DNA from 2 places in the Pectobacterium sp. HCp5_1 genome. Region 2 is predicted to be linked to the other one. Evidence: predicted binding sites of a transcription regulator. Region 2 holds the regulator's gene; the other holds the start of a gene.

Region 1 (15,962 bases), on a different contig from region 2:
CCAGGCTGGCAAGCGGAATGACGTTGAGCAAGTCGGTCATAAACAGGCCGCAAAGCAGTAGCAGCACACCGTGTAGCAGGATGGAAAATTTGGTACGCGCGCCGGCATTGACGTTGACGGAGCTGCGTACGATCACGGCAGTAATCGGCAATCCGCCCAGAAAACCACTGAGCAGGTTCCCGATACCTTGCGCACGCATCTCTTTATCCGGCGAAGGCGCAGGGTGCTGTGGACGAATTTTCTTCAGCGCTTCCTGACTTAACAAGGTTTCCAGGCTAGCCACCAGCGCCAGCGTTACCGCGACGACATAAACCGCCGGGTTCTTCCATGCCTGCCAGTCAGGACGCGTCATCTCCCCCATCAACTGTTCCAGACTGCCAAATTCCGGCAGGACAATACGCGGTAGGTTATCGACCATTTCGGAGGACAAGCGCTCACCGTAGACGGTAAAGAGTCCGCCAAAGAGCACAGCGACCAGTGGGCCGGGAAGCCAGCTAAATGCGCTGATTTTCTGCACGGGCTTGGTGGTCCAGAGCCAAAGAATTGCCAGCCCGACCAGGCAGACGGTCAGCGCGCTGGCGGAGAATCCCGGTTCGGAGGCGTCGAAGAGCGATTTCAGGCTGTCCTCTCCATCCGAACCGAAGGCGAGCGGGATTTGCTGAAGAATCAGCAGGATGCCGATAGCAGACAGCATGCCTTTAATCACGGTGCCGGGGATGAGCGTAATGAAACGCCCGGCGCGCAGTAGGCCCATAATGCATTGCAGCACTCCTGCGAGCATGATCGCCAATAGCAATGCCGAAAACGATCCCAGGCTGGCGATAGAGCCGGAGACGATAGTAACCAGACCGGCGGCAGGGCCGCTGACGGCGTAGCGAGATGGACTGAACAGGGTGACGACGATACCGCCGACGACGCCGGTCAACAGACCGACAAAAGGAGGAAGACCACTGGCCTGCGCGATACCGAGGCTCAGCGGCAGGGCAACAAGGAAGACGACGAGCCCCGCAGGGATATCATGTCGGAGTGTGCTCAGATTCATGGGGATGCCTCCTGTTTCTGGGCGTGACGGTGGATGAGTTCTTTTAGGTGGCCGCTATGCAGGTCGTAGACGCAGCCGAAAACATCAAGATCGACGCCATTGCGCCAGGCTTTTTGCACCGGTTCACAGGCTATCAGGTGGTCGAACTGTGCCAGCACGTTGGCTTCCACCAGTTGATTCTGGCGCGTGCTTTCATCGGCATCGCTATCTTGCGAGGCAGCAATATGCGGCGAAAGTGCCTGACGCAGATCCGTGATGCGGCGAGAAAGGGCGGAATCCTCCTGAGCGAGTCCCATGTCGGGTAGGTTCACTGCCGCCTGAACACCGCCACAGCCATAGTGGCCACAGAGCACGATGCGGGAAACATGCAGGTATTCGAGGGCATATTGCAGCACGCTCATGAAATTATCGTCGTCTGTCACCACCATATTCGCGATATTGCGGTGAACAAAAAGCTCGCCGGGAGCAGAACCCGTCAGCACTTCGGCAGGAACACGACTGTCTGAACAGCCGATCCAGAGTGAGTGGGGCGTCTGGCCCTGCGTGTGCTTTCTGAAATAGTGGGGATGGCGTTGGCGACGCAACGTAGCCCAACTACGGTTTTTGGCTAATAGGGGTTTTAATGTCGTCAAAGTAAACTCTCTCTTTAGAAAACACAGGAATATTCCCGCCCAGTTGGGAAGGAAAACGGAATCATTAATTATTAGCCTTCACTTAATTAAGGTGTGCATAATTAAATTTAGTTCTGGTGTTTTCTAAATCGTGACGCTTATTGAGAATTTTCTTATATTTTAATTTTTTATTTATATAAATGAATTATTATTTAATTCCTTTAAAAACAATATTTTGTGATTTATTTCCTTATGATAAGAAAAAGATATTTTACTTAACCTCCTTTGAGGTTAGGTATTTAATGTTGCATTGATATTGCAATTTACATCCTTATTGTCAGGCCTTTTTATATAAAGTAATGCGTTATCGACATCCACTTTAATTAGTTAATTAAAGTGACGAGGGTACCAATTATAATTATGTTTGGAAATATAAAATGGATTTTATCTCTATTAACCCAATATAAAGTGTGGAAATAAATAGAAGAGATAAAGAGGGAATATAAAGGAGAGATAGAGGGGGACGTGATGAGGGATATATCGTCTAAATAATTAAATGGAGCCGGGCTACATCGCCCGGCTAAAAGGACAGAAAGCATTACTGTTGGTCTATGCGCTACCTTGATAACAGCGCTTGCCGCAAAGGCTGCTGCGGTGCGTTGTCGTCAACCTTGAAGCGGCTGACCAGCGATTCCATTTTAATCGCCTGTTCATCCAGTAACTGGCTGGCAACGGAAGCCTGAGAAACCAGCGTCGCATTCTGCTGCGTGACCATCTCTAGCTGGCTGAGCGCTTCGTTAATTTGCGCGATGCCCAGCGATTGCTCATCGGCGGCGACCGCGATTTCATTCACCAGATCGCGCACTTTACGGGTACCTGCGACGATATCGTTAATCCCCCGGTTCGATTGGTTCACCAGCTTTGTCCCTTCGCTGACGCTGGCAATGCTGTCGGCGATGAGCGCGCGGATTTTGCCCGCTTCGTCGGCACTTCGCTGCGACAGCTGACGTACTTCCGCCGCGACGACAGAGAACCCGCGGCCATGCTGCCCCGCTCGTGCGGCCTCAACCGCCGCGTTCAGCGCCAGCAGGTTGGTCTGAAAGGCAATCGCATCAATGGCGGAAACCACCGCGTTCACGCGCTGGCTGGCATCCTGAATTCTTTCCATCGCACCGCTGGCCGATTCGGTAATGGTGCCGACACGATGAGCCTGATCGTCCACCTCGGTGGTCAACTGACGCGCCTGTCCGGCAAAGTCGGCGGTTTGTTTTACCGTAACGGTAATCTCTTCCATGCTGCTGGCGGTTTGCACCAGCGAAGCGGATTGCTCTTCGGTACGCTGCGCCAGATCCTGATTGCCGTTGGCGATCTCGCTGCTGGCTTGTCCGATCGTCTGCGAGCTGCGCTTAATACTCACCACCATATCGGCGATGTTTTCCAGTGAGGCGTTGTACGCCTGATTCAACTGCGACAGTTCGTCGGTTCCCGGCACGCGCAGGCGGCGCGTAAGATCCCCGCCCATCTCGCGAATGGTCGTCAGCGTTTGTTGAAGCTGCTCGTTGATGCTGCGCATGACCATGGAAGCCAGACCGAGTGCCATGAGCAGAGAAACCAGCGCACCGGCCAGATAGCTAATCCAGGACTGGCGCGCCTTGGCGGCTAAGGTATTCACCTGTGCCGTCAGATCGTTGGTGGCGAGCTGTTCAACCTTTTTCAACTCATCGATTTTTGCCGTTTGTTGGTTAAACCACTGGCTCGCATCGATACCAAAATTGCCGCCGGGAGAGGCGATGGCCTTATTACGCATCTGAAGTGCGCTTTGTGCAGAAGGATTGTTGAGAGCCTGCTCAAAAGCCCTGCGCAGCTCGGGATTGGCGAACATATTATAGGCTGTGGTATAGGCCTCTCCTCGGCCAATCATCTGATTCAGACGTTCGAACATTCCGGCAGCAAAGCTATTGGCAGAGAACGTGTTGGAGAGCACGGCGCGTTCAAGCCCGGCCTGTTCTTTGACGTTCAGCAGGTTGTAATAGGCCGCCAGCCGCTGGGCGATACCGCCGTCACTGACCAGATGAGTCATGTCCCCGACGATATTCAGCAGATAGCTGACGGAATCGGAATAGTAGCCGATGGCTTGGGCAACGGGTATCGATATGCTATCGACACTGCGGCGATGCTCTACGAGCTGTTGCATTTTCTGCGTGACGCGCCCGAGCTCTTCGCTGACGGCGTCCCCAAGCTCGGCGCGGCTCAGGTTTGCGGCGGTTTGCTCAAGCACCTGCTGTGCCCGATCGGTGGCTTGCCGCTGCGTGGTAAGCTCCGGGCCAAAATTTTTCCCCTGACTGCCAAAATAGCCTGCGCTCAAGCCGCGCTCACGCTGTAACTGGTGAGCGTACTCGCCTGCATCGCGCGCCAGCGTGATGAGCTTCTCCATACGGATCATTTCATTTTCTGTGCTGCGGCGTTCCACCACACCCGAAAAACTGAACCAGAGAAGGGCAAGGATGGGCGGGAGAAGGGCAAGAATGAACTTACTACGGATCGAGATGTGATGAAGGGATTTCATAGGTGTGCTCCATAGCCTGCAAGTCGTCCGTTCCTGACATGTGCAGTTTGCAAAAGTAGACAGGGGTTTATTCTAGTTTCGGCCTAATAATGTAATGTTTTAGCGTTGAGGCTCTCATTTCCTTAAAAAAACATGCCTATTTTAATTACCACCATAACAATAAATATATATTTCTTATTATTTAATTGCTTATATCTTTTTTCTCTGTTTTTTTGCGATAAGATCGTTAACTTATATTACATCTAAGGTGGTATATATTTTGATATCTTATGAGTATTTTTACGGTCTAGATGACAGTAAGAAGCATCGTGACGCTAATCACTGAAATCAGGGTTAGAAAGAAGACAACGATCCTGAATGCATGGCGAGAAGGTTTCATAGCGGCTCCTGATTTGGCGGGCGACAGCGCACCCGCCGGAAGAGGTAAAGAAGGGATCAGAACCACTGGTCGAAGCGGCGAATATAGGCGCGTTTGACCAGTTGAGCGACGGTACAGTAGCCAATCAGCGTGGCAGCCAGCCACGGGAAATATTCCCACGGCAGCGGCTGTAAACCGACCAGCGGCCCCAGCGGGGAGAACGGCAGATAGATACCCAGCGCCATCACCAGCCCGGTCATCAGCATCACCGGCAGCGCAGCCGTACTCTGAATGAACGGGATCTTCTGGGTACGCAGCATGTGCACTACCAGCGTTTGTGATAGCAACCCCTCAACGAACCAGCCTGACTGAAACAGGGCCTGATGCTCTACGCTGTTGGCGGCAAACACAAACCACATCAGCGCGTAGGTGGTGATGTCAAAAATCGATGATGTCGGCCCGATACACAGCATGAAGCGACCGATATTTTTGGCATCCCATTTGCGCGGTTTACGCAGGAATTCCTTATCCATTTTGTCCCACGGCAGCGACAGCTGAGAGATGTCGTACATCAGGTTCTGAATCAGCAGATGGATCGCCAGCATCGGCAGGAACGGAATAAAGGCGCTGGCGACCAGCACTGAAAACACGTTGCCGAAGTTGGAGCTGGCAGTCATGTTCAGGTATTTGATGATATTACCGAATGTCTCGCGCCCTTTGATGACGCCTTCTTCCAGCACCATCAGGTTCTTTTCCAGCAGAATGATATCGGCCGATTCCTTGGCGATATCCGTGCCGGTATCGACAGAAATCCCGATATCCGCATCGCGCAGGGCGGGAGCATCGTTGATACCGTCGCCCAAAAAGCCGACCGTATGGTTATTCCCTTGCAGCGCTTTCAGCACGCGAGATTTTTGCAGCGGCGTCAGCCGGGCAAAAATGGTGCGCTGTTCTACCAGCACGCCGAGCTGCTCATCGCTGAGCGCATCGATAGCGTTGCCTTCCAGCACCTCGCCCGGTTCCAGCCCGACATCGCGGCAGATCTTGCTGGTAATAATCGCGTTATCGCCCGTCAGAACTTTCACCGTCACGCCGTTTTCATGCAGGGCGCGAATGGCGGCAGAGGCGCTTTCTTTCGGCGGATCGAGGAACGTCAGCAGGCCGCAAATTGTCAGGTCGCGTTCATCCTCGGCGCTCAGCGGCAGCGTGCTGCCCACCGGACTCAGTTCACGGGTGCCGATCATCAGCACGCGGAACCCTTGCTGGTTGTAGTTTTCCGCTAGCGTTTTCAGCGTACTGCGGCGCTCGTCGTCCAGTTCATACCGTTGTCCGTTTTCACTCACGTGCGTAGCGACCGCCAGCATTTCTTCTACCGCGCCTTTGCAAATCAGGCGTTGCTGGTTGTGTTCATCGGCAACGATGATGGACAGACGGCGGCGAATGAAATCAAACGGTAGCTCATCGATTTTGCGATAGCGACCCAGTGCGGCGATGGCCGGATTATGACGACCAAAATGCATGATGGCCTGATCCATCAGGTTTTTCATGCCGCTCTGGTGCGCGCTGTTGAGCCAGGCGAGCTGGAGTACGCTCGCGTCGACCTGACCCTGCGTATTCAGATGATGTTCAAGGATGATGCGATCCTGCGTCAGCGTGCCGGTTTTGTCGGTGCACAGGACGTCCATCGCGCCAAAGTTCTGAATCGCGTTCAGCCGTTTGACCACCACTTTACGCCGCGCCATGGCGATCGCGCCTTTTGCCAGATTCGAAGAGACAATCATCGGCAGCATTTCCGGCGTCAGGCCGACAGCGACCGCCAGCGCAAACAGGCTCGCCTCCATCCAGTCGCCTTTGGTGAAGCCGTTAATCAGCAGCACGACAGGCACCATCACGATCATAAAGCGGATCAGCAGCCAGCTTACGCTGTTCACGCCGCGATCGAAGGCGGTTTGGGAACGGGTGCCGACAATCGATTTTGCCAGCGATCCAAAGTAGGTGTGGCTGCCGGTCGCCACGACGATGGCCGTTGCCGTGCCGCTGGAAATGTTGGTTCCCATCAGACAAATGTTGGACAGCGCCAGCAGATCGCTCTCGCCGCCGCAGCCTGCGGGCTGACAGCCTTTGGCGCTGATATCGCTGAAGACGTCGTATTTTTCGATCGGCAGCGATTCACCGGTCAGGACGGCCTGACTGACGAACAGATCGCGTGATTCCACCAGCCGAACATCCGCTGGCACCATATCGCCGGCGGAAAGCGTCAGAATATCGCCGGGAACCAACTGCTGAAGCGGAATTTCCTGCATGACGGCGGTGGCGCTGGCGTGAGGGCGGCGCAGCACGGTGGCCGTTGTCCGCACCATCGATTTCAGTGCTTCGGCGGCTTTATTGGTCCGAAACTCCTGCCAAAAGCGCAGCAGGCCGCTCAGGCTCACCATCACCAGAATGATGATCACACCAGTGAGCGACGTCTCTTCATTATGGCGCAGCGGTAGCCAGTAATCGGTGAAAAAGCTGATCGCGGCCAGCGCCATCAGTACGTAAATAAACGGGTTATTAAACGCGGTGGCCAACTGTACCAGCGCGTGCGGCGCTTTTTCATGGGCGACGCGGTTTTCGCCATAGGTTTGCTGGCGCTCAATGACGTCATCATGGCTTAAGCCGTGCAGATGCGTATTCAGGTTAGCCAGTGTTTGATCGAGGCTGTTTTGCGCCTCGCGGGCAATCGCAAAGGTGGCCGTGGGTGTCTTACGGGCGCGGCGATACCCCGTTTGCGTGATCATATCGGTCATGATGCTGCTCTCTTAATGTTGCCTGTCCGCCGCGCACGGGCGCGCATCCCGGATAAAGGGACGTAAAGCGGAAAAAATTAAGGTATTAAGGAAGGTAAACGGCGCAGACGGAGAGAACAGAGAGGTCGGGGAAGAAGACGGTCCTTATTCTAACGGATGCGGTTTACCGGGCCATCGAGGGTGCTCGTCCATGTTGTCTCCTTATCGCCGTGCGGCGAGATGTAAAAATAGTCGTCAACTGACGAAACAGATTGCGCAGAAACCTGATACGTAGAAAACGGGTACGTAAAAACACAGCACGTAGTGTAGTGGTGCAACTATAACCCCATTTGCCTAAACCAGACGTCAACGTTTGTTCATGAAGCAAACAGGGTGAGTTAGTAGTTATTAGAAATAATAGAGCTCAGAAATAGGTGGCTGCCCCGCCGGGTTGCTGGCGGGGCAGAGGAGAATTAATGGATTCTCAGCATGTGATCCTGATTAACTTTGAAGAAACGAACCGCATCACGTAGCTGTGCACCCTGCTCCGTCATGGCGTGTGCTGCCGTGGCGGATTGTTCAACCAGCGCGGCGTTTTGCTGAGTGACCCGATCCATTTGTTCTACCGCCACGCTAATTTCTTTGATGCCGATATGCTGCTCGTTGGAGGCCTGAGAAATCTCGGCCACGATATCCGTGACCTTTTTCACCGACAGCACAATCTCCGACATCGCCTGGCTGGCTTTGTCTGCCCGCGCTGAGCCGTCGGTAATCTTCTCGACGGTGCCTTCGATCAGCGTTTTGATCTCTTTGGCGGCGTTGGCGCTCTTCTGTGCCAGCGTCCGGACTTCGCCTGCTACGACGGCAAAGCCTTTCCCTTCGCTACCCGCTCTTGCCGCTTCTACTGCGGCGTTCAGTGCAAGGATATTGGTCTGGAAGGCAATTCCTTCGATCACGGCGATAATATCGACAATCTTCTGCGAACTGTCGGAGATCTCATGCATACGCTTGAGCATGTCGTCCACGATAAGCCCGCCCTGAGAAGCCGTTTCGGAGGTTTGCTGCGCCAGTTGGCTGGCTTCTTTGGCGTTATCCGCATTCTGGCGTACGGTGTGCGTCAGTTGCTGCATATTAGCCGATGCCTGAATCAGCGAAGCCGCCTGCTCTTCGGTACGCTGCGACAGGTCGCTGTTGCCCTGAGCAATCTCGTTGGACGCCAGCGAGATGGATTCACTGCCGCTCATGATGGTATGCACGATGCTCATCAACTGCTGGTTCATGTAGTTGATGGAGGCCAGCAGGCTGCTGTTGTCCCCTTGGCGCAGCTGGATTTGCGCTGTCAAATTACCGGAGGCAATCTCCGTCATGATTTCCTGAGCGTAATGCGGGTCGCCGCCGAGCTGGCGCGAAATATTACGTGAGATAACGGTCGCGATAACGGCCGTCGTCAGCAGGGCGAGCAGCAGCAATCCCCAGACAGAGTATTGTGACGTCCGATAAGTCGAATCGGCACTGACAACGATATCTTTTGCCGTCGCCACTTCCATATCTACCAGTCGGGCCAGATCTTTCATTAGCTGACTACGATATTTGGATGAGCTTGCCCCGCTGATTTTACTCGCTTCAACCAGATCGCCCCGATTGACGGTATCAACCAGCGTGGTGTTGACCGCGTTAAAGCCGGAGAAATTTTCGCCAATGACCTTAATCAGCGCTTTTTTATCCTCGCTGTTAGCTACGGTTTGGTAGTTCTTAAATGCAGCAAGAAAGGCATCGGCATTTTGCAGTAATTCTTTGCGATGACCTTCGCGCTCTTCAGGCGTTTTGGAGTCGATATATTGTATTTGCTGCAAACGCGTTTCAGACAGCGCGCCACGCATTTCCAGGCTATATCGCACGCCGGGCAGGCTGCTGCTGCTTAATTCATCAATACGGTTATTATTAACGCTAAGCTGAAGTAGTGAAACCACACCTAATAACAACATCATGGCTATCAGGACGGAAAAACCGAGTAATAACTTAGAGAACACTGTGAGTTGGGAAAATTTCATCGTTATTCTTATTGATTATAGAGAGAAGGTAGTAGTGATAACGGCAAAGAAAATAAGATCTTTATAATACGTAATTCGATAAAGAGAGGTTGGTGAATAAACGGAACTTAATAATAATCAGGTTCATTATGGCGACACTAAATTCTGTTTATTTTTAAACTGGCAATGGATTGTTTTTAAGTGAAGTGTGGTTGTTAAGGATTGTTTTAATAAATGTTTTTATTTTTAATGTGAAAGATGGATATTTCACAAATAGGAAAAATAAAATGTGATAGCCATCAATAATCGATAATTATTTATACCGTTAAAGTCACGATTATAGGTAACGGGAATCATTAATTAAATGACACATTATTTCTTTTTTATAGTTTCAACTTTATAGCTTCAACAATAATGACGCAGCGGTAATGTTATTACCGCTACACGATGATGCGTGGTTCAGAGAATGCGTTAGTCCAGATAGAACACCGGTTCCAGCGCATCACTAACCGGGCTGTTATCAGGGTTGGCGGGCATGACGTCGCTCATGTGCTTCCACCAGCGCTGGCAGACGTCCGTTTGTGCAATCGCTTCCCAGCGAGCTTCGGATTCGACCTCGACATAGCCGAACAGCAGATTGCGCTGCTTATCCAGAAAAATGCTGTAGTGGTGTGCACCGTGATTCTTGAGCACCTCGGCCAGCTCCGGCCAGATAGGATTGTGGCGACGCTGATATTCATCGTGGCTGTCAGGAAAAACTGACATCACAAAAGCCTTACGCAACATGGATGAATCCCCCGTAGTCGTTGGCAGAACGCCACGGCAGTGAGGCCGTGGCGAGTTGAGGCTGAAGCTAATGTTATGCTGAAAGTAGTTTATGCTTAAAATCTGCTACACGCGCAGCGCGGCTTCCATTGGCGTGACGCCGAAACGTTTACCCAACGCGATCAGCTCTTCGGTTGAGATCGTCTGTTTCTTACCGCCCATCGATATCACTTTCACCATCACTTCGGCGGATTTCTCTGCGGTATCGATCAGGCCGAAGGCTTCATCCAGCGTCGGGCCAGTGCCGAAGATACCGTGGAAAGGCCACAGCACCAGCGAATGACGCTTCATTTGTTCGGAGGTGGCATCGCCAATGGCATCGGTGCCCGGCACCATCCACGGCACAATCCCCACGCCGTCCGGGAAGACGACCAGACACTCCGTGCTGCCTTCCCACAGTTCACGGGTGAACTTAGCGGTATCCAGCTCCAGCACATAGCTCAAGGCGATCAGATTGGTCGCGTGGCAGTGCATGATGACGCGGTCGCGTCCGTGAGTGACGCCCATACGGACAATGTGTGACTGGAAATGCGAAGCCAGTTCAGAAGTCGGCAGGCCGCCGTTGGTGAGCCCCCAGAAAATGCGGTAGCCTTTACCGTCGCTATCGACCTGCAACACCACCAGTGAATCGGCCGGATCCAACTGCACATTGCGGAAGAATTTGCCGGAGCCGGTGACGATAAACCAGCAGTCAGCCAGCGCAGGCATCGGCTGTGAAAGGGCTTCATGACGCGGCTGCGGGTAGAAATCGCTTTCATAAGGCGTCACATCCTCAGCCGTCAGGCGCAGGCTGACGTTACCGCCGTTACGTTCGTCCCAGCCTTTGAGCCACATGTCGCTGGTGGCTTTAATCATTCCCTGTACAAACCAGGAAGAGAGAATTGCTTGCATAATCTTACCCTTGACGTTGAGTGAGGATGGTTTCTTCATACTGACGTACCTGTTGCAGCCATTCGCTGCCCGGGATGACGTCATGACGCTGGCAGTAGTGTTCCCACACGGCCTGCCACGGCAGTGATTTTTGCTCTTCCAGCAGGGCCAGACGCGCGGTGTAATCGCCGTTTTGTTCCAGTGTGCGCAGCGTTTCCGTGGGTTCCAGCAGCGCGCGTAACAGGGCTTTCTTCATATTGCGGGTACCGATGACCCAGGCGGCGATGCGGTTGATCGAGGCATCAAAAAAATCGAGCCCGATATGCACGCGGTTAAGCAGTTTATGGCGCACGATTTCGTGTGCGATGGCCTGGGTTTCGTCGTCCAGCAGCACCACATGGTCGCTGTCCCAGCGTACCGGACGGCTGACGTGCAGCAGCAGACGCGGAACGTACAGAATCGCACTAGAGATCTTGTCGGAAATGACTTCGGTTGGATGGAAGTGTCCGGCATCCAGACAGAGCGCAGTGCCGCGGCTGGTTGCGTAGCCAAGATAAAATTCGTTGGAGCCGACGGTAAAACTTTCCGCACCTATTCCGAACAGCTTACTTTCCACTGCGTCGATGTGATGTGCCTGATCGAGCGGTTCGGAAATGATCTCATCCAATGCGCTGAGCAGTCGCTGGCGGAATGCCAGTCGATCAATGGTTAAATCTTTCATGCCGTCCGGCACCCAGATATTCATTACCGATGGCGTGCCGAGTTCGCGCCCGAAGTAGGCTGAAATCCGGCGGCTGGCCTGACAGTGTTCAATCCAGAAACGGCGTACTTTTTCGTCTGGGTGCGATAGGGTAAAGCCGTCTGCGCTCAGCGGATGAGAAAAACAGGTCGGGTTAAAATCCAGACCGAGCTGGTGGCGCTTGGCCCATTCAACCCAGGTGCTGAAATGCTCGGGGGCAATCTCGTTGCGGGCGACGGGCTGGGCAGATTCCAGATAGATGGCGTGTAGGTTCAGTCGCTTAGGGCCTGGGATCAGCGCGAATGCCTGTTCCAGATCGGCACGCAGTTCATCCGGTGTGCTCGCCTTACCGGGGTAGTTCCCCGTGGCCTGAATGCCGCCGGTGAGTGGCCCGCCGGTGTTCTCGAATCCGGCCACATCGTCGCCCTGCCAGCAGTGCATTGACACTGGAATCTGGTCTAGCTGTTCCAGCACGGCCTCTACGTCAATATTTATGCTGGCATAACGCGTTTTTGCCAACTGCCAGGCAGCTTCAATAGGTGTGCTCATTGCGTGGTCTCCTTTTTGCCCTGTGGGGCGGTTTCTGGCTGGCTGAGCGCCTGAAAACGACGCCAGTGCCCGGCAAAATCACTCTCCGCACGCGGGGTATAGCGATGCAGAGGGAAGTTATGAGTCAGCATGTGCCGGAATGCGGCAAGGTCGGCGACGGCGTCCAGCGCCATCAGTTGGCAGCCGATATTGCCAAGCGTCGAGGCCTCGACCGGCCCGGCCAGAACCGGAATCTGGCACACATCGGCGCACAGCTGGTTCAGGAAGGCGTTCTGGCTGCCGCCGCCGACAATATGCAGCTGGCGGATTGGCGCGTGGCGCAGTTCGCCCAGTTCCAGTACCACCTGTCGGTAGAGCAGCGCGAGGCTGTCGAAGATGCAGCGTGCCAGTTCGGCATCGCTTTGGGGCACGGGCTGGCCGTGTTCACGACAATAGTCGCGGATCGCCTGATGCATAGACGGCGGATTGATAAAGCGATCGTCATTCGGGTTAATCAAACTGACAAAAGCGGGTAGAGCGGCGGCGGACTGAATCAGCGCGCCTAAATCCTTGATGTCACGCTCCTGACAAACGCGCTGTAGCAGCCACAGCCCCATGATGTTTTTCAGTACCCGATAGGTGCCATCCACGCCACCTTCGTTGGTGATATTGGCGGCCAGCGCCTGCGGGCTGTTAAACGGCGTGTCGCTCTCGATGCCCATTAGTGACCAGGTGCCGGAACTGAGGTAGGCGCTGTCGCGGCTCAGCAACGGTGCGCCGACCACCGCGCTGGCGGTGTCGTGCGTGGCGACAGCGGTGACGGGAATCTGCTGTCCGCTTGGCGCTGTCCAGTTCCCTACAGCGTGTCCCGGTTGCACCAGATCGCTCAACCAGCGGCGCGGGATGCTCAGATAGTCCAGCAGTTCGCTGTCCCAGGTTTTCTGTTCCAGATTAAGCAGTTGGGTCGTGCTGGCGTTGGTGTATTCGCAGACCCGATTCCCTGTGAGGCGATAGTGAAAATAGTCGGGAATCATCAGCAGGTGTGCCACCTGATTCAGATCGTCAGATGATGTGTCACACAGTGCTTTAAGCTGGTACAGCGTATTAAACGGCAGGAATTGAATGCCGGTACGCTGATAGATCGCCTCACGCCCCAGCTCGGCGGTGACGGTAGCCATCACGCCGTCGGTGCGGTGGTCGCGATAGGAATAGGGTAGGCCAACGCGCTGCCCGTCCTTATCCAGCAGCACATAGTCCACGCCCCAGCTGTCGATCCCGATGCTATCGGGGGTGATACCCATGGCATCGATTTGGTGTAATCCGGTGAGGATGTCGCCTTCCAGCGCGGCCAGATCCCACTGGTGATGGTTGTCCTGAAACACCAGCGTATTGCTGAAACGGTGAATTTCTTTCAGCGTCAAATGCTGCGTTGCGGTGTGCAAGGTTGCCAGCATGACCCGACCACTGGATGCACCTAAATCCACCGCCACGATATTCTTCACCGCCATAGCCGCACTCCTTACTTGTTGGATGTGTTGCAGTGTAAGGAGCGGTAACAGAAGCCACCTTCCTATGAGTGCCATCTACAACAGGCGGCTGGCAAAATGACAAAGCTGACCGTGAAAGGGCTCACAATCTGGGAAATTATTCAGGGAATAACCATGAAAAAATCAGGGAAAAAGCGGTGTGATCCTTGCCACACTTCAATCAATTAGGCGGTGCGATCTTAAAAAAAGAGCAGTCAGATGGCGTGTGGGCGACGGTATTTGAAGGCCGGTTTTGTGGCTTCTGACTACCCTTTTTCAAAGGCCGCACTTTTGCCAGAGGCTGAATGGAGAACTGAAATGACGTTACTTCGTGGTGATGATTTTTTTACTTCGCGTGCCGTAACGGTTGCGGTGGAGCCGCGTACCCCACAAGCGGCGTTTCCTGAGCATTATCATGATTTCTGGGAAATCGTGCTGGTGGAGCAGGGTGCTGGCGTCCATGTGTTTAACGATCAGCCCTACGCACTGTGTAGCGGTTCGGTATTCTTCGTTCGCGATAACGATCGGCATCTGTTTGAAGATGTCGAAGGGCTGTGCCTGACCAACATGCTGTACCGCTCGCCGCGCGGATTCCGCTTCCTTTCCGATATCGCTGCCTTTTTACCGTATGGCCCGAACGGCGAGTGGCAAGGGCAATGGCAGGTGAATGCGGCGGGGATGCAGCAGTTGAAACAGTCGATGAACAGTCTGGCGGAGCTGGCGCAGAGCGATGCACCGGAAGCGATTGCCGCCAGCGAGAGCCTGTTTCTGCACATTCTGGTGCAACTGCGCCAACACTGTTTCCAGACGCAGGCCAACGGCTCCGAGCGTCAGGGGGTACAGGCGCTGCTGGGCTGGCTGCAAAACAACTACAGCGAAGAGGTGAACTGGGGCAGTCTGGCCGATCAGTTCTCACTGCCGCTGCGTACGCTGCACCGTCAGCTCAAACAACACACGGGTATGACGCCACAACGCTATCTGAATCGGTTAAGATTACTGGAGGCTCGTCGGCGGTTGCAGCAGAGTGATGATTCCATCACCACTATTGCGCACGCCTGTGGATTTAGCGACAGCAATCACTTCTCGACGCAATTCCGCAAGGCATTCTCGCAGGCACCTAAGTCACTGCGCCATCAGGCGTTTTCTCGTGAAGAGTAGGTAACGGCAACTGCGGGTGAGGGAATGACGACAGTAATACGGGGTTTGAAATTACAGACTGAAGACTATTTCCTCACCGACAAGAATGCCGTGATGGTTGCCGAACGGCATCCACAGCCTGTGTTTCCGCTACACCATCATGATTTCGACGAACTGGTGATTGTCTGGCGTGGCAATGGCCTGCACCTCTGGAATGATGTGCCTTACCGCATCACTCGCGGCGATATGTTCTATGTCTCCGCGAACGATCGCCACAGCTATGAATCCGTCCACGGGCTCGAACTGGACAACATTCTCTATATCCGCAATCGCCTGACGCTATCTGCCGACTGGCAAGCGTTACTGCCGGGCGGGGAGCTGCCACAAAGCCAGCGCCACTGGTGCCTAGGCTCGGAAGGTATGGATACCCTCCGCGAGAAGGTGGATGCGTTGAGGCAGGAGTGTATGAAGTCGGATGCGCTGTCGCTGCAACTGAGTGAAGCGCTGCTGCTGCAGATTGCGCTGCTGGCTGCGCGCTATCGCCACACGCCGGATAGCCCACAGCTGGCCGATGCGCATCAGTTGGATATGTTGATGAATGCGCTGCGTGCCAGTATCGCAGCACCGTTCCGCTTTGAAGCCTTTTGCGAACAGCACCACTTCAGCGCCCGCAGCTTGCGTTCGCGCTTTAAAGAACAAACCGGCATGAGCGTGCCGCACTACCTGCGCCAGCTGCGGCTATGCAAGGCGATGGAGCTGCTGCGTTATGACCTGCAAACCATCGGCGACGTTGCCGCGTTGTGCGGTTTTGAAGACAGCAACTACTTCTCCGTAGTGTTCCACCAGGCGTTCGGCGTTTCACCCAGCGCCTACCGCCAGCGCTTCCTGAATGTGGAGTGACACCCGCATCATTCAGGGTTAATATCATTGGTGACACCAGTGATATTAACCGGAGCACATCA
Region 2 (12,322 bases):
GCAGCAGGGTGAAAAGCTGTGGCACACCAGCAATATTTTCACGAATGAGCCTGCGTTGCGCCTCGCCAGCAAATTGATTGATGCGACTTTTGCTGACCGTGTGTTCTTTGTTAACTCCGGTGCTGAAGCCAACGAAGCTGCCTTTAAGCTGGCGCGTCACTATGCGGTTAAACGCCATAGTCCGTATAAAACCAAGATCATCTCCTTCTACAATGCATTCCATGGTCGGACGCTGTTCACCGTTTCGGTCGGCGGACAGCCTAAATATGCCGATGGTTTCGGGCCTAAGCCTGCCGATATTGTTCATGTTCCCTTCAACGACCTGGCTGCTGTTAAAGCGGTGATGGACGATCACACCTGTGCAGTCGTGCTGGAACCGGTTCAGGGTGAAGGGGGGATTACGCCTGCTACGCCTGAATTTTTACAAGGTGTTCGCGATCTATGCGATCAGCACAAGGCGCTGCTGGTGTTTGATGAAGTGCAGAGCGGAATGGGGCGTACTGGCAAACTATTCAGCTACATGCACTACGGCATTACGCCGGATATTCTCACAACGGCTAAAGCATTGGGCGGTGGTTTCCCAATTAGCGCAATGCTGACGACGGAAGAGATCGCATCGGCTATGACGGTTGGGGTGCACGGCACCACCTATGGCGGCAACCCGCTGGCCTGTGCGGTGGCGGAAGCCGCGCTGGATATTATCAACACGCCAGAAGTGCTGTCAGGCGTGGCGGATCGCCACGATCGCTTTGTCAGTGAGCTTGAGAAAATCAATCAGCAGTTCGGTGTATTCGAACAGGTTCGCGGTATGGGTTTGCTGTTGGGGGCAGAACTGAAACCGCAATGGCATGGTCGTGCGGGCGAGTTTCTGGCGGCGGCAACGTCTCAGGGGCTTATGGTGCTGATGGCTGGGCCGAATGTGATCCGCTTTGTACCGTCGTTGATCATTGATGAAGATGATATTGTGCAGGGGATGGCGAAATTCGCTAAAGCCGTCGCGCAGGTTGTTAACGCAGCAAACTGATTACGTTACGCCATAAAAAAACGTAGGGAACGTTTTTCAGCGTTGCGTTAGCAACGACCCGTAGGGTGGTGAGCAGGAAGCTCGCCATAAAAAAAGCGTGAGGCCGAGGCTTCACGCTTTTTTATTGGTAGGGTACAGCGACAGGGGCTTAGCGAGTGCCGTAAACGACAATCGTTTTACCGTGTGCAGAGATCAGGTTCTGGTCTTCTAACATTTTCAGAATGCGGCCCACGGTTTCACGCGAGCAGCCAACGATTTGCCCAATTTCCTGACGGGTAATTTTTATTTGCATGCCATCTGGATGCGTCATGGCATCAGGTTGTTTGGCCAGGTTGAGTAGGGTTTGGGCAATACGGCCGGTCACATCAAGGAAGGCGAGGTTGCCGACCTTCTCAGAGGTAACCTGAAGTCTGCTTGCCATTTGTGCAGACAGACGCATGAGGATATCCGGGTTAACCTGGATGAGCTGGCGGAATTTTTTATAGGAAATTTCAGCCACTTCACAGGCAGTTTTTGCCCGCACCCAGGCGCTGCGCTCCTGACCTTCTTCAAACAGGCCGAGCTCGCCGATAAAATCGCCCTGATTGAGGTAGGAAAGGATCATTTCCTTGCCTTCTTCATCTTTGATTAGCACTGCGACAGAGCCTTTCACGATGTAGTAAAGCGTTTCTGCTTTTTCACCTTGGTGAATCAGCGTGCTCTTCGATGGATACTTGTGAATATGACAATGGGAAAGGAACCATTCGAGAGTTGGATCTGTTTGCGGTTTGCCGAGAACCATTCGCTATCATCCTCTGTTGTAATTCACTGCGCAAATTACAGGGGTCAGAGTTCCCTGTACGGCGTGTTTTACTGCTAAAAAAATAAAATTCAGTCTAGGCAGAATGACGTCAGGGAATATACTGAAACCACTGTACCCTTTATTTTCCGGTTGCTGCCTTGCCGCACCGTAAACGTGGCTGGGGTATGTCTGGCCAGGCCATCATCTTCTTCGTTTCTGGGTTTGTCCAGAAAAGGTCTATTCTGTTTTCGTTTTAACACAGCTTGAAGGACGTGTCTTGTGTTGTCTCGCTTCAGCATGACAAAGCGCTGATTAACGCTGGTTTTTGTACAGTAACGGTATAAATTTTCAAAAAATTTTTAGTGGAGAGGCATCATGCAGGCACGGGTAAAATGGGTTGAAGGCTTAACGTTTTTAGGCGAATCCGCATCAGGGCATCAGATAGTGATGGACGGCAATTCCGGTGATAAAGCGCCCAGTCCGATGGAAATGGTGTTGATGTCTGTAGGGGGATGCAGCGCGATTGATGTGGTATCGATTCTGCAAAAAGGCCGCAACGATGTAGCGGATTGTGAAGTGAAATTAACGTCAGAGCGTCGGTCTGACGCGCCGCGTTTATTTACCCACATCAATCTGCATTTTATCGTGACGGGAAAAGGGTTGACCGACAAAGTTGTCGAGCGAGCCGTCGTACTGTCGGCGGAAAAATACTGCTCTGTGGCACTGATGCTGGGTAAAGCCGTTGAGGTGACGCACAGCCACGAAATTAGAGTGCTGGAATAATCCCTTTCTCTGGGCACTCATTCTGGTCACTTAAGCCTGCTATTAGTGGAAACACCGGGGGAGGTTCCCGTCGGGAGGCCTCACCCCTGTGGTCGCCCCGTGTATCTCGATGCTTATTCGATGGTTTTCCCTTCAATTAACCGCTGCACCAGCGGCGCCATGATCAATTCCATCGCCAGCCCCATCTTCCCGCCGGGAACGACCAGCGTGTTGATGTGGGAGATAAAGGACCCCTGCAACATGGCGAGCAGATAGGGGTAATCAATATTGTCCAATCCCTGAAAATGAATCACGACGAAGCTTTCGTCCAGTGACGGAATCGATTTGGCAGCGAACGGGTTGGAGGTGTCCACGGTAGGCACACGCTGGAAGTTGATGTGTGTGCGAGAGAACTGTGGCGTGATATAGGTGATGTAGTCTTCCATTGAGCGGACGACGGAATCCATCACCGCTTCACGCGAGTGACCGCGCTCATTAACGTCACGAATCAGCTTTTGAATCCATTCCAGGTTGACGATCGGCACTACGCCGACGAGTAAATCCACATGCTGTGCCACGTCGTTTTGCTCAGTGACCACGCCGCCGTGTAGCCCTTCATAGAACAGGATGTCGGTGGGTTCCGGCATTGGTTCCCACGGCGTGAATGTTCCGGGAACCTGATTATAGGGAATCGCTTCATCGTAGGTATGCAGGTATTTACGCGTCTGGCCGCGCCCGTGCAGGCCATATTCGATAAACGACTGTTCCAGCAGGCTGAAATCATTCGCTTCCGGGCCGAAATAGCTGATGTGGCGTCCTGAATCACGTGCTTTACGAATCGCCATATCCATTTCCGGGCGGGTATAGCGGTGAAAGCTATCGCCTTCTAACTGGGCTGCGCGCAGATCAAACTGCTGGAAAATCTTACGGAAGGCCAGACTGGTTGTTGTGGTTCCCGCTCCGCTGGAGCCGGTAACCGCAATAATCGGATGCTGATGTGACATAAGGTGCGTGACTCCGTGATCGCGATGCCCGCGTAGACCGAAGGCCTGCGCGCATCCTCAAAAAAGACGTAATTGTCATCATTGTTAGCATGTTTGGCGCGTTCTTTCACGACTTTCGGCGTGCTCAATAAGGAGCATGTCCTCCAGAATTGAGCTGATTACGCGGCATGATATTGAGGGTTTCATGCAACTCAGACCACACCAACACCACCTCGCCAGACTGGAGTTGGCCGCGGATATCTTCCACTTTCTGCGCCAGTGAACGCTCCTGTTCGCCATAATCGGTGCCTTCCCGCAGGACGAAAGATTCGATGATGTTATCCAGCGTTTCTGGATCGAGCTGTTGCCAGGGAATAATCACGCTATGTTTCCTGATTCAAAGGGTTCCTGAGTAAAAACGGTTCCTGAAGGAAAAGAGTCGCTGGCCTGGTCCAAAAATGGGCTAAGCCAGTTGGGAATGCGCTGTTCCAGCCACATTTCCGGTTTCAGCAACGTTCCGCCGACGAAGCCGACATGCCCGCCATGTTCCGTTAGCTGATACTCAATATTAGACGGTAACTGCGACAGATCGGGAATCACCTCTGACGTCATGAAAGGATCGTCCTTCGCATGGATGATGAGTAGCGGTTTACGTATCTGAGGCAACAGCGGCAGAGCGCTACAGCGTCGATAGTAGTCGGCTGCATCGCGGAAGCCGTGGATACGTGAAGTAATGACGTCATCAAACTCGCGTAGCTGGCGGATTCGCTTCAACTGCGGTAGCTGAATTGGCAGCGTATCTGGGTAAGCCGCCAGCTTGCGGCCAGCGTTTTGTTTCAACAGGCGCAGCAGGTAGTGCTGGTAGACGCGGGAGAAGCCTTGTTCCATCCGACGGCTACAGGGTTCGAGCATCAGTGGTGCGGAAACAATGACGGCCGCGGACAGTGAACAGGCTTCGCCTTGCTGCGCGAGCAGATAGGCCAACATGTTGCCGCCGAGAGACACGCCGATGGCGGCGGTAGGAGCATCGCCCAGCGTCTCCTGCATCCAGTGCAGGAAATAGCTGGCATCGCTGGTTTCGCCAGAATGATAAATGCGCTTCATCCGGTTGGGCTTACCGCTGCATCCACGAAAATGCATGATGACGGCCAGCCAGCCGCGCTGCTTACAGGCATGTAGCAGGCCGTGAGCGTAGGGGCTATGAAAGCTACCCTCTAGCCCGTGGAACAGCACCACGCGCGGTTTGTGCCGTGCCTGTTCAGGGGCTTCGCTCCAGGCCAGATCGACGAAATCGCCGTCCGGCAATTCAAGTGGCTGCCAGACTGGCGAGAATTGCGCATGACGGCGGATCAGACGCGGTAATAGCGTTTGCAGATGTGGATTATGCGCGCCGCTCAGCGGACGAAAATGATCATACATAAAGGATATAGAAATCTTGTTGTCGGCTCTTGTACGATCAATATCACACTGTTAGCTTCAATGCTGCCAGTTGGTACGACATTTGGGTCAGGAGCGCCCACAAATAATGGAACTGAGTTTATTTCTTTCGATGTTGGGGTTTTTGTGGGTAGCGGCCATCACGCCAGGGCCGAATAATATGCTGTTGACCACCTCGGGCGCGAATTTTGGCTTTATGCGTTCACTGTGGCTGATGATCGGCATCATGCTGGGCATGCAGAGCATTTTGCTGCTGGTGGCATTCGGTGTCGGTGGTTTGATTCTGATTTACCCTTCGCTGCACTTTATTCTGAAAGTTCTCGGCAGTGCCTATCTGCTCTGGCTGGCGTGGAAAATTGCCACGGCGGCTTACGAACGGCTGGAAACGTCCGTTGCACCGCCCCAGCCGATCCGGCTTTATCAAGGGTGGTTGCTGCAATTTCTGAACCCGAAAGCGTGGCTCATGGCGCTGGGCGCGGTTGCCAGCTTTAGTCTGGCCGGTGAAGGCTATAACCAGTCTGTGATCGCGATAAGCATCGGGATTGTGCTGGTCAATCTGGTTTCCGGCGTCATTTGGCTCGGATTTGGCACGATGATTGGGCGACTGCTGCGCAGTAAAAAAGCGTGGATTATCTTTAATGTGTCAATGGGCCTGCTGACCGCCGCTTGCGTGCTGCTGATTTGGCATTAAGGCTTCGTTGATAACGTCGCGAGCGGTTTTTCGCTCGCGACGCCTTTCAGGTGAGAGAGACTGAATTTACTCGCTCTGCATCATCTGCTCTAGCTGTTCCTGCGCATCCAGCCAGGACAGCTCCGTTTCTTCCAGCTCGATTTTGACTTTGGTTTGCTGTTGCAGGCAATCGGTGAGTTCGGCCTTGCGGCTGATGTCGTAGATGGCGCTGTCTGCCAGTCGAGCTTCAAGCGCTGCGAGCGTTTCTCCCAGCTTTTCCATCTGCTGTTCAAGCTTGGTTATCTGTTTGCGCAGCGGCTGCGTTTGCGTTCTCAACTCAGCTTCGCGGCGTTTCTGATCTTTTCTGCCCTGCGCGCTGTTGGCGGCATTTTCTTTTGGTGTTTCATCAGCCGCATTTTCCTGACGTTGCAGGCCGACCAGCCACTGCTGGTAGTCTTCCAAATCGCCGTCGAACGGTTCTACTTTCTGGTCGTGTACCAGATAGAGATCGTCCGTAGTAGAACGGATCAGGTGTCGATCGTGCGAGACGACAACCAGCGCGCCTTCAAAATCGATTAACGCTTCGGTCAACGCCTGACGCATATCCAGATCGAGGTGGTTGGTCGGTTCGTCGAGCAGCAGGAGGTTCGGGCGCTGCCAGACGATCAGTGCCAGCACCAGACGGGCTTTCTCACCGCCGGAGAAGCGCTCGGTGATCTCGGTGACTTTGTCGCCCTGAAAACCGAAGCCGCCGAGGTAGTCGCGCAGTTGCTGTTCCGTTTCGCGCTCTGCCAGACGCACCAGATGCTGCAAGGGCGATTCGTCCGCACGTAGGAACTCTAACTGGTGCTGGGCGAAATAACCGAGCTTCACGCCTTTTGCCAACCCAATTTCCCCTTTCAGTGGGGCGAGCGTGCCAGCAAGCAGTTTGATCAGCGTGGATTTACCCGCGCCGTTATGGCCGAGCAGCCCGATACGGGAACCCGGTACTAAATTGAGTTTGATGGATTCCAGAATCAGCTTGTCGTTGTAGCCTGCGCTGACCTTTTCCATCTTCATGAGTGGATTGGGCAACGACTCCGGGGGGCGAAAGCTGAAGCGGAACGGGTTATCGACATGCGCTGGTGCAATCAGTTCCATGCGTTCCAGCATTTTTATCCGGCTTTGCGCCTGCTTGGCTTTGGTCGCTTTCGCACGGAAGCGGTCAATATAGTGTTGCAGATGTGCGACGCGCTCCTGCTGATGTTCATAGAGCGACTGCTGCTGTGCAAGACGGGTGGCGCGCTGGCGTTCAAACGAGGAGTAATTACCGGTGTACTCATTGAGCGACTGCTGCTCGATGTGCAGGATTTTGGTTACCACCGGATCGAGGAAATCGCGGTCGTGCGAGATCAGGACCAGCGTGCCCGTGTAGTTTTTCAGCCACTTTTCCAGCCAGATGACCGCATCCAGATCGAGGTGGTTGGTCGGTTCATCCAGCAGCAGCAGGTCTGAACGACAGATCAGAGCCTGTGCCAGATTCAGACGCATCCGCCAGCCGCCGGAAAAGGCGCTGACGGGCTGTTGCAACTGTGACTGAGAAAATCCTAGCCCATTGAGCAGGCTCGATGCTCTGGCCTGAATCGTCCAGGCCTGAATCGCATCCAGCTTGCCGTGCAGCGTAGCGATGGCGTTGCCGTCGTTCTCTTCGTTGGCGGTCTGCAACGCGGCTTCCAACTGGCGAAACTCACGGTCGCCGTCAATCACGTAATCCAGCGCGGGTTTGTCTAACGCAGGCGTTTCCTGATTGACCCAAGCCAGTGACCAGTTTTGCGGGAAGGTCGCACTGCCACCATCGGCGCTGATTTCACCTTTCAGTAATGACAGCAGCGTAGATTTACCACAGCCGTTTTTGCCAACCAGACCGACTTTCTGGCCGGGATTAACCGTTGCTGTCGCGTTGTCGATCAGAACGCGCACACCACGTCGAATTTGCAGTGAAGAGAAAACAATCATAAAGCGCCGTATGTTCAGAGTATGTTAAATTATGGACATATCAGGACACGCGGTGCCCTGTTTTTAGTCGTTGCGCTGCATGGTAACGGAAAACGATTATTATGACGACGCTTTGGAGGGGAATGATGTCGCAGCCACCGAAGATTTTGCTGCTGTATGCCCATCCGGAACCACAGGACTCGGTAGCGAACCGGATCTTATTGCAACCGGCTCAGCAGTTGGCGAATGTAACTGTGCACGATCTTTACGCACACTATCCTGACTTTTTTATCGATATTCATCATGAGCAGCAGCTACTGCGTGAGCATCAGGTCATTGTTTTCCAACATCCATTTTATACCTATAGCTGTCCGGCTTTGCTGAAAGAGTGGCTCGATAGGGTGTTATCCCGTGGTTTTGCCAATGGGATCGGCGGGAATGCGCTGGCGGGGAAATATTGGCGCTCGGTGATTACTACGGGTGAGCCGGAAGATGCCTACCACGCTGACGGGAGCAATCGCTACCCGATGGATGATTTGCTACGTCCGTTTGAGCTGACGGCAGCCATGTGCCGTATGCATTGGATGCATCCCATGATTGTTTACTGGGCGCGTCGGCTACAGCCTGATGTGTTGTTGAGTCAAGCCAGAGCTTACGGTGAATGGCTATCCTCCCCTTTACCTGAAGAGGAACGCTGATATGGAGAGTTCCGCGCTACTGACCGCCGGAGTTTTATTTTTGTTTGTGGCGGTCGTAGCTGTACCGATTGCTGCTCGATTAGGCATTGGTGCCGTACTGGGCTATTTGATCGCAGGGATCGCCATTGGCCCTTGGGGGCTTGGCTTTATCCGTGATGTGGAAGCCATCCTGCATTTCTCGGAGCTGGGTGTCGTTTTCCTGATGTTCATCATTGGCCTGGAACTGAATCCGTCCAAGCTCTGGACGCTGCGTCGCTCGATCTTTGGCGTTGGGGCGGCTCAGGTCGGACTGAGTACGCTGATTTTAGGCGGAGTCCTGTATCTGACGGATTTCTCGTGGCAGTCCGCGCTGATTGGCGGCGTGGGGCTGGCGATGTCGTCAACGGCCATGGCGCTGCAGTTGATGCGCGAAAAGGGCATGAACCGCAATGAGTCGGGGCAATTGGGCTTCTCTGTTCTGCTGTTTCAGGATTTGGCGGTTATCCCTGCTCTGGCACTGATTCCCATTCTGGCCGGTGTGCAGGGGGATTTCGGCGATTGGGAACGGATTGGGCTGAAGGTTGCCGCGTTTCTCGGCATGCTAATCGGCGGTCGCTATCTGGTGCGTCCGCTGTTCCGCTTTATTGCGGCATCCGGCGTGCGCGAGGTGTTCACCGCCGCTGCGCTGTTGCTGGTGCTCGGTTCTGCGCTGTTTATGGAAGCATTGGGGCTTTCCATGGCGTTAGGCACCTTTATCGCCGGTATTCTGCTGGCGGAAAGCGAATATCGGCATGAATTGGAAATTGCCATTGAGCCGTTCAAAGGCTTGCTGCTTGGGCTGTTCTTTATCTCTGTAGGAATGGCACTGCATCTTGGGATCCTCTACACCCACATCGTGAAGATTATGGTTGCAGTGCTGGTGCTGGTGGCAGTGAAAGCGGCTGTACTGTATGTCCTTGCGCGAATTAACCGTATGCGCCGCTCCGAGCGCTTGCAGTTTGCCGGGGTGCTGAGTCAGGGCGGTGAGTTCGCTTTCGTCCTGTTTTCCGCAGCGGCTTCATTCAACGTATTGAAAGGTGAGCAACTGCCGCTGTTGCTGGTGACGGTGACGCTATCAATGATGACGACGCCGCTGCTGATGCAGTTGATCGACCGCATTCTGGTACGTCGCTATAACGTGCAGGATGTGCCGGATGAGAAACCGTATGTCGAGGACGACGAACCGCAGGTGATTGTGGTGGGCTTCGGACGTTTCGGACAGGTGATTGGTCGCTTATTAATGGCGAATAAAATGCGGATTACCGTTCTGGAGCGCGATATCAGCGCCGTGAGCCTGATGCGTAGCTATGGTTATAAGGTTTATTATGGCGATGCCACGGAGCTGGAACTGCTGCGCTCGGCGGGCGCGGATAAAGCGCGTTCAATCGTGATTACCTGTAATGCGCCGGAAGATACGATGGAGATTGTGCATCTCTGTCAGCAACACTTTCCAAATCTGGAGATTCTGGCACGGGCCCGTGGGCGTGTTGAAGCCCATGAGCTGTTACAGACGGGCGTAAAACATTTCTCGCGCGAAACCTTTTCCAGTGCGCTGGAGTTAGGGCGTAAAACGCTGGTGACGGTGGGCATGCACCCCCATCAGGCGATGCGTGCGCAACAGCATTTCCGCCGTCTCGATATGCGTATGCTGCGTGAACTGGTGCCGCAACTGACGGGGGATGTCGCGCAAATCTCTCGTGTGAAAGAGGCTCGCCGTGAGCTGGAGGACATTTTCCAGCGGGAAATGCTGCGCGAGCGACGTCGGCCTAGTGTGTGGGATGAGGACGACGAGTAAGAACCTATTCTCTAGGCTATTTTACTTGCCATTTTGAACCTGGGCAGTGCTCGCACAAACGCAATTGCGTTTGAACGCCTCTTGGGGCGGCCCGTAGGGTGAGCGAAGCGAATAAATCCTCACGTACTACGTGTACGCTCCGGTTTCTGCGCGCTGTCCGAGTCCAAACTGTCTGCGCCAATAACGCCTAGTAGAATAGGTTCTAGATTCCAGGTTCTAGATTTTAGGGCGGAGATGAATGGGAGTTATCATGCGTAAACGTTTTATTGCAGGGGCGGTGTGTCCGACGTGTCAGGCGCAGGACACGCTTGCTGTTGGACGAGAAGATGACGTCGAGGTTGTGGTGTGCGTGAAGTGCGGATATCGCCAGAGCCAGACAGAGGAACCTGCGGCGGCATCCGCCCCGCAGGCTAACGAGATTATCGGGATCTTCCGGCCAGAATGAGGGATGCGTGTCGTGGTGGCATTGTCACCAACCGTTGACGTTTTTTGATTCCAGACGGTACATAGGGACATTTTTCAGCTACAATTTGCGCCAGTTTGAATTCCAACGGTAGGAGATATCATGAAAGTAGCAAAAGATCTGGTGGTCAGCCTGGCCTATCAGGTACGTACAGAAGACGGTGTGTTGGTTGATGAGTCTCCGGTGAGCGCGCCGTTGGACTATCTGCATGGTCACGGTTCCCTGATTTCTGGTCTGGAAAACGCGTTGGAAGGCCGTGAAGCGGGCGAGAAATTTGATGTGAACATCGGTTCCAACGATGCTTACGGCAACTATGATGAGAATCTGGTTCAGCGCGTACCGAAAGATGTCTTTATGGGCGTTGACGAGCTGCAGGTTGGCATGCGTTTCCTGGCTGAGACCGATCAGGGTCCAGTGCCAGTTGAAATCACCGAAGTTGAAGACGACCACGTTGTTGTCGACGGCAACCACATGCTGGCAGGCCAAAACCTGAGCTTCAACGTTGAAGTTGTTGCTATCCGCGAAGCGACGGAAGAAGAGCTGGCGCACGGTCACGTTCACGGCGAACACGATCATGAGCACGGCGACGGCTGCTGTGGCGGTCACGGCCATGATCACGACCACGATCACGGTCACCAGCACGGTAAAGGCGGCTGCGGCGGCAACGGTGGATGCGGCTGCCACTAATTAGTCGTAGCGCATACGCATAAAAGAAACCTCAGGTTGATGAAGATCACCTGAGGTTTTTTTATTTATTGTTATATCTGGACGGTGGTGAGCGCCGGCATAACGGGTCGCGAATCTCAGTAATGCGGCGGCGGCGTTTCTTCCGACTGGGGGGCAACGAGCGAGGTTTGCTGGCTGCGTAGCCGATCGGTGAGTAGACGGACATGTTCACGCAGGCGGCTAATTTCCCGCTCGTGTTGAATAACCGTTTGGTTAAGTTCTTCTATGGTTAATTCCTGAAAAGCCTGTCGGCTTTCCAACTGTTCGAGCCGTTCTTCAAGTGCTGATGGTGACATCGGTATTCCCCTTACTTCTTGTTACCCGCGAGTTTGTCAGAAAGCGGAAACTTCTGGTAGTAAAAACGGTCGCAGTAGGGCGCAATGCACTATCGGGATCGGGGCATATCGTTGCCAGAAGGCCTTAGGACGACACAAATGATGTCAGAAAAGCTTCCTGACGTTTTTTATCAAAGGATTGTCGCGTGCGTCGTTGTGTTGTCTTCGTCCGCACAGTTATAGTAGGCGCGAATTTATTTTAATGATGGCTGGAGCGCGTCGCTCCAGATGCTGGAGAAATGGATGAAATCACTGTTTAAAGTAACGCTGTTAGCAACAACGATGGCTCTGGCTCTGAACGCAGGCCAGGCTCTGGCGGCAGACAAAGCGCAGGCATCTGACACCACTGCGGCAGCCAAATTCAAGAACGATGAGCAGGCAGCGGCTTATGCGTTAGGTGCATCTTTAGGGCGTTACATGGATAACTCTCTGAAAGAGCAAGAAAAACTAGGTATCAAACTGGATAAAGATCAGCTGATTGCTGGCGTGCAGGATGCCTTTGCTGATAAGAGCAAGCTGACTGACGAAGAAATCGAGAAAACGCTGCAAGGCTTTGAGGGTAAAGTGAAAGCCGCTGCTGAAGCCAAGATGAAGCAAGATGCGAAAGATAACGCGGATAAAGGCGCTAAGTATCTTGAGTCCTTCGCCAAAGAAAA

Evidence for each region. The regulator CRP, encoded in region 2, controls carbon source genes, mostly activating them, when cyclic AMP is high. The targets are predictions, from matches to a motif close to ATGTGANNNNNNTCACAT.
Region 1: the regulator CRP is predicted to act here: its motif matches at 14,022-14,039, upstream of rhaS (HTH-type transcriptional activator RhaS).

What each region holds. Positions count from the first base shown of each region.
Region 1 covers NZ_JAUMIO010000038.1:14,440-30,401, forward strand. Annotated here, with positions in the region: gene Q3A88_RS18910 (SulP family inorganic anion transporter) at 1-1,042, opposite strand, end outside; gene Q3A88_RS18915 (carbonic anhydrase) at 1,039-1,674, opposite strand; gene Q3A88_RS18920 (methyl-accepting chemotaxis protein) at 2,270-4,219, opposite strand; gene mgtA (magnesium-translocating P-type ATPase) at 4,655-7,366, opposite strand; gene Q3A88_RS18930 (methyl-accepting chemotaxis protein) at 7,819-9,396, opposite strand; gene rhaM (L-rhamnose mutarotase) at 9,847-10,161, opposite strand; gene rhaD (rhamnulose-1-phosphate aldolase) at 10,267-11,091, opposite strand; gene Q3A88_RS18945 (L-rhamnose isomerase) at 11,096-12,358, opposite strand; gene rhaB (rhamnulokinase) at 12,355-13,845, opposite strand; gene rhaS (HTH-type transcriptional activator RhaS) at 14,182-15,021, shown strand; gene Q3A88_RS18960 (helix-turn-helix domain-containing protein) at 15,046-15,900, shown strand; gene Q3A88_RS18965 (CopG family ribbon-helix-helix protein) at 15,962-15,962, shown strand, end outside.
Region 2 covers NZ_JAUMIO010000053.1:567-12,888, reverse strand. Annotated here, with positions in the region: gene Q3A88_RS20845 (aspartate aminotransferase family protein) at 1-1,024, shown strand, start outside; gene crp (cAMP-activated global transcriptional regulator CRP) at 1,173-1,805, opposite strand; gene Q3A88_RS20835 (OsmC family protein) at 2,181-2,588, shown strand; gene Q3A88_RS20830 (phosphoribulokinase) at 2,702-3,571, opposite strand; gene Q3A88_RS20825 (YheU family protein) at 3,696-3,932, opposite strand; gene Q3A88_RS20820 (hydrolase) at 3,929-4,969, opposite strand; gene Q3A88_RS20815 (LysE family translocator) at 5,076-5,678, shown strand; gene Q3A88_RS20810 (ABC transporter ATP-binding protein) at 5,745-7,652, opposite strand; gene kefG (glutathione-regulated potassium-efflux system ancillary protein KefG) at 7,778-8,329, shown strand; gene kefB (glutathione-regulated potassium-efflux system protein KefB) at 8,331-10,142, shown strand; gene Q3A88_RS20795 (YheV family putative zinc ribbon protein) at 10,393-10,587, shown strand; gene slyD (peptidylprolyl isomerase) at 10,708-11,292, shown strand; gene Q3A88_RS20785 (protein SlyX) at 11,409-11,627, opposite strand; gene fkpA (FKBP-type peptidyl-prolyl cis-trans isomerase) at 11,910-12,322, shown strand, end outside.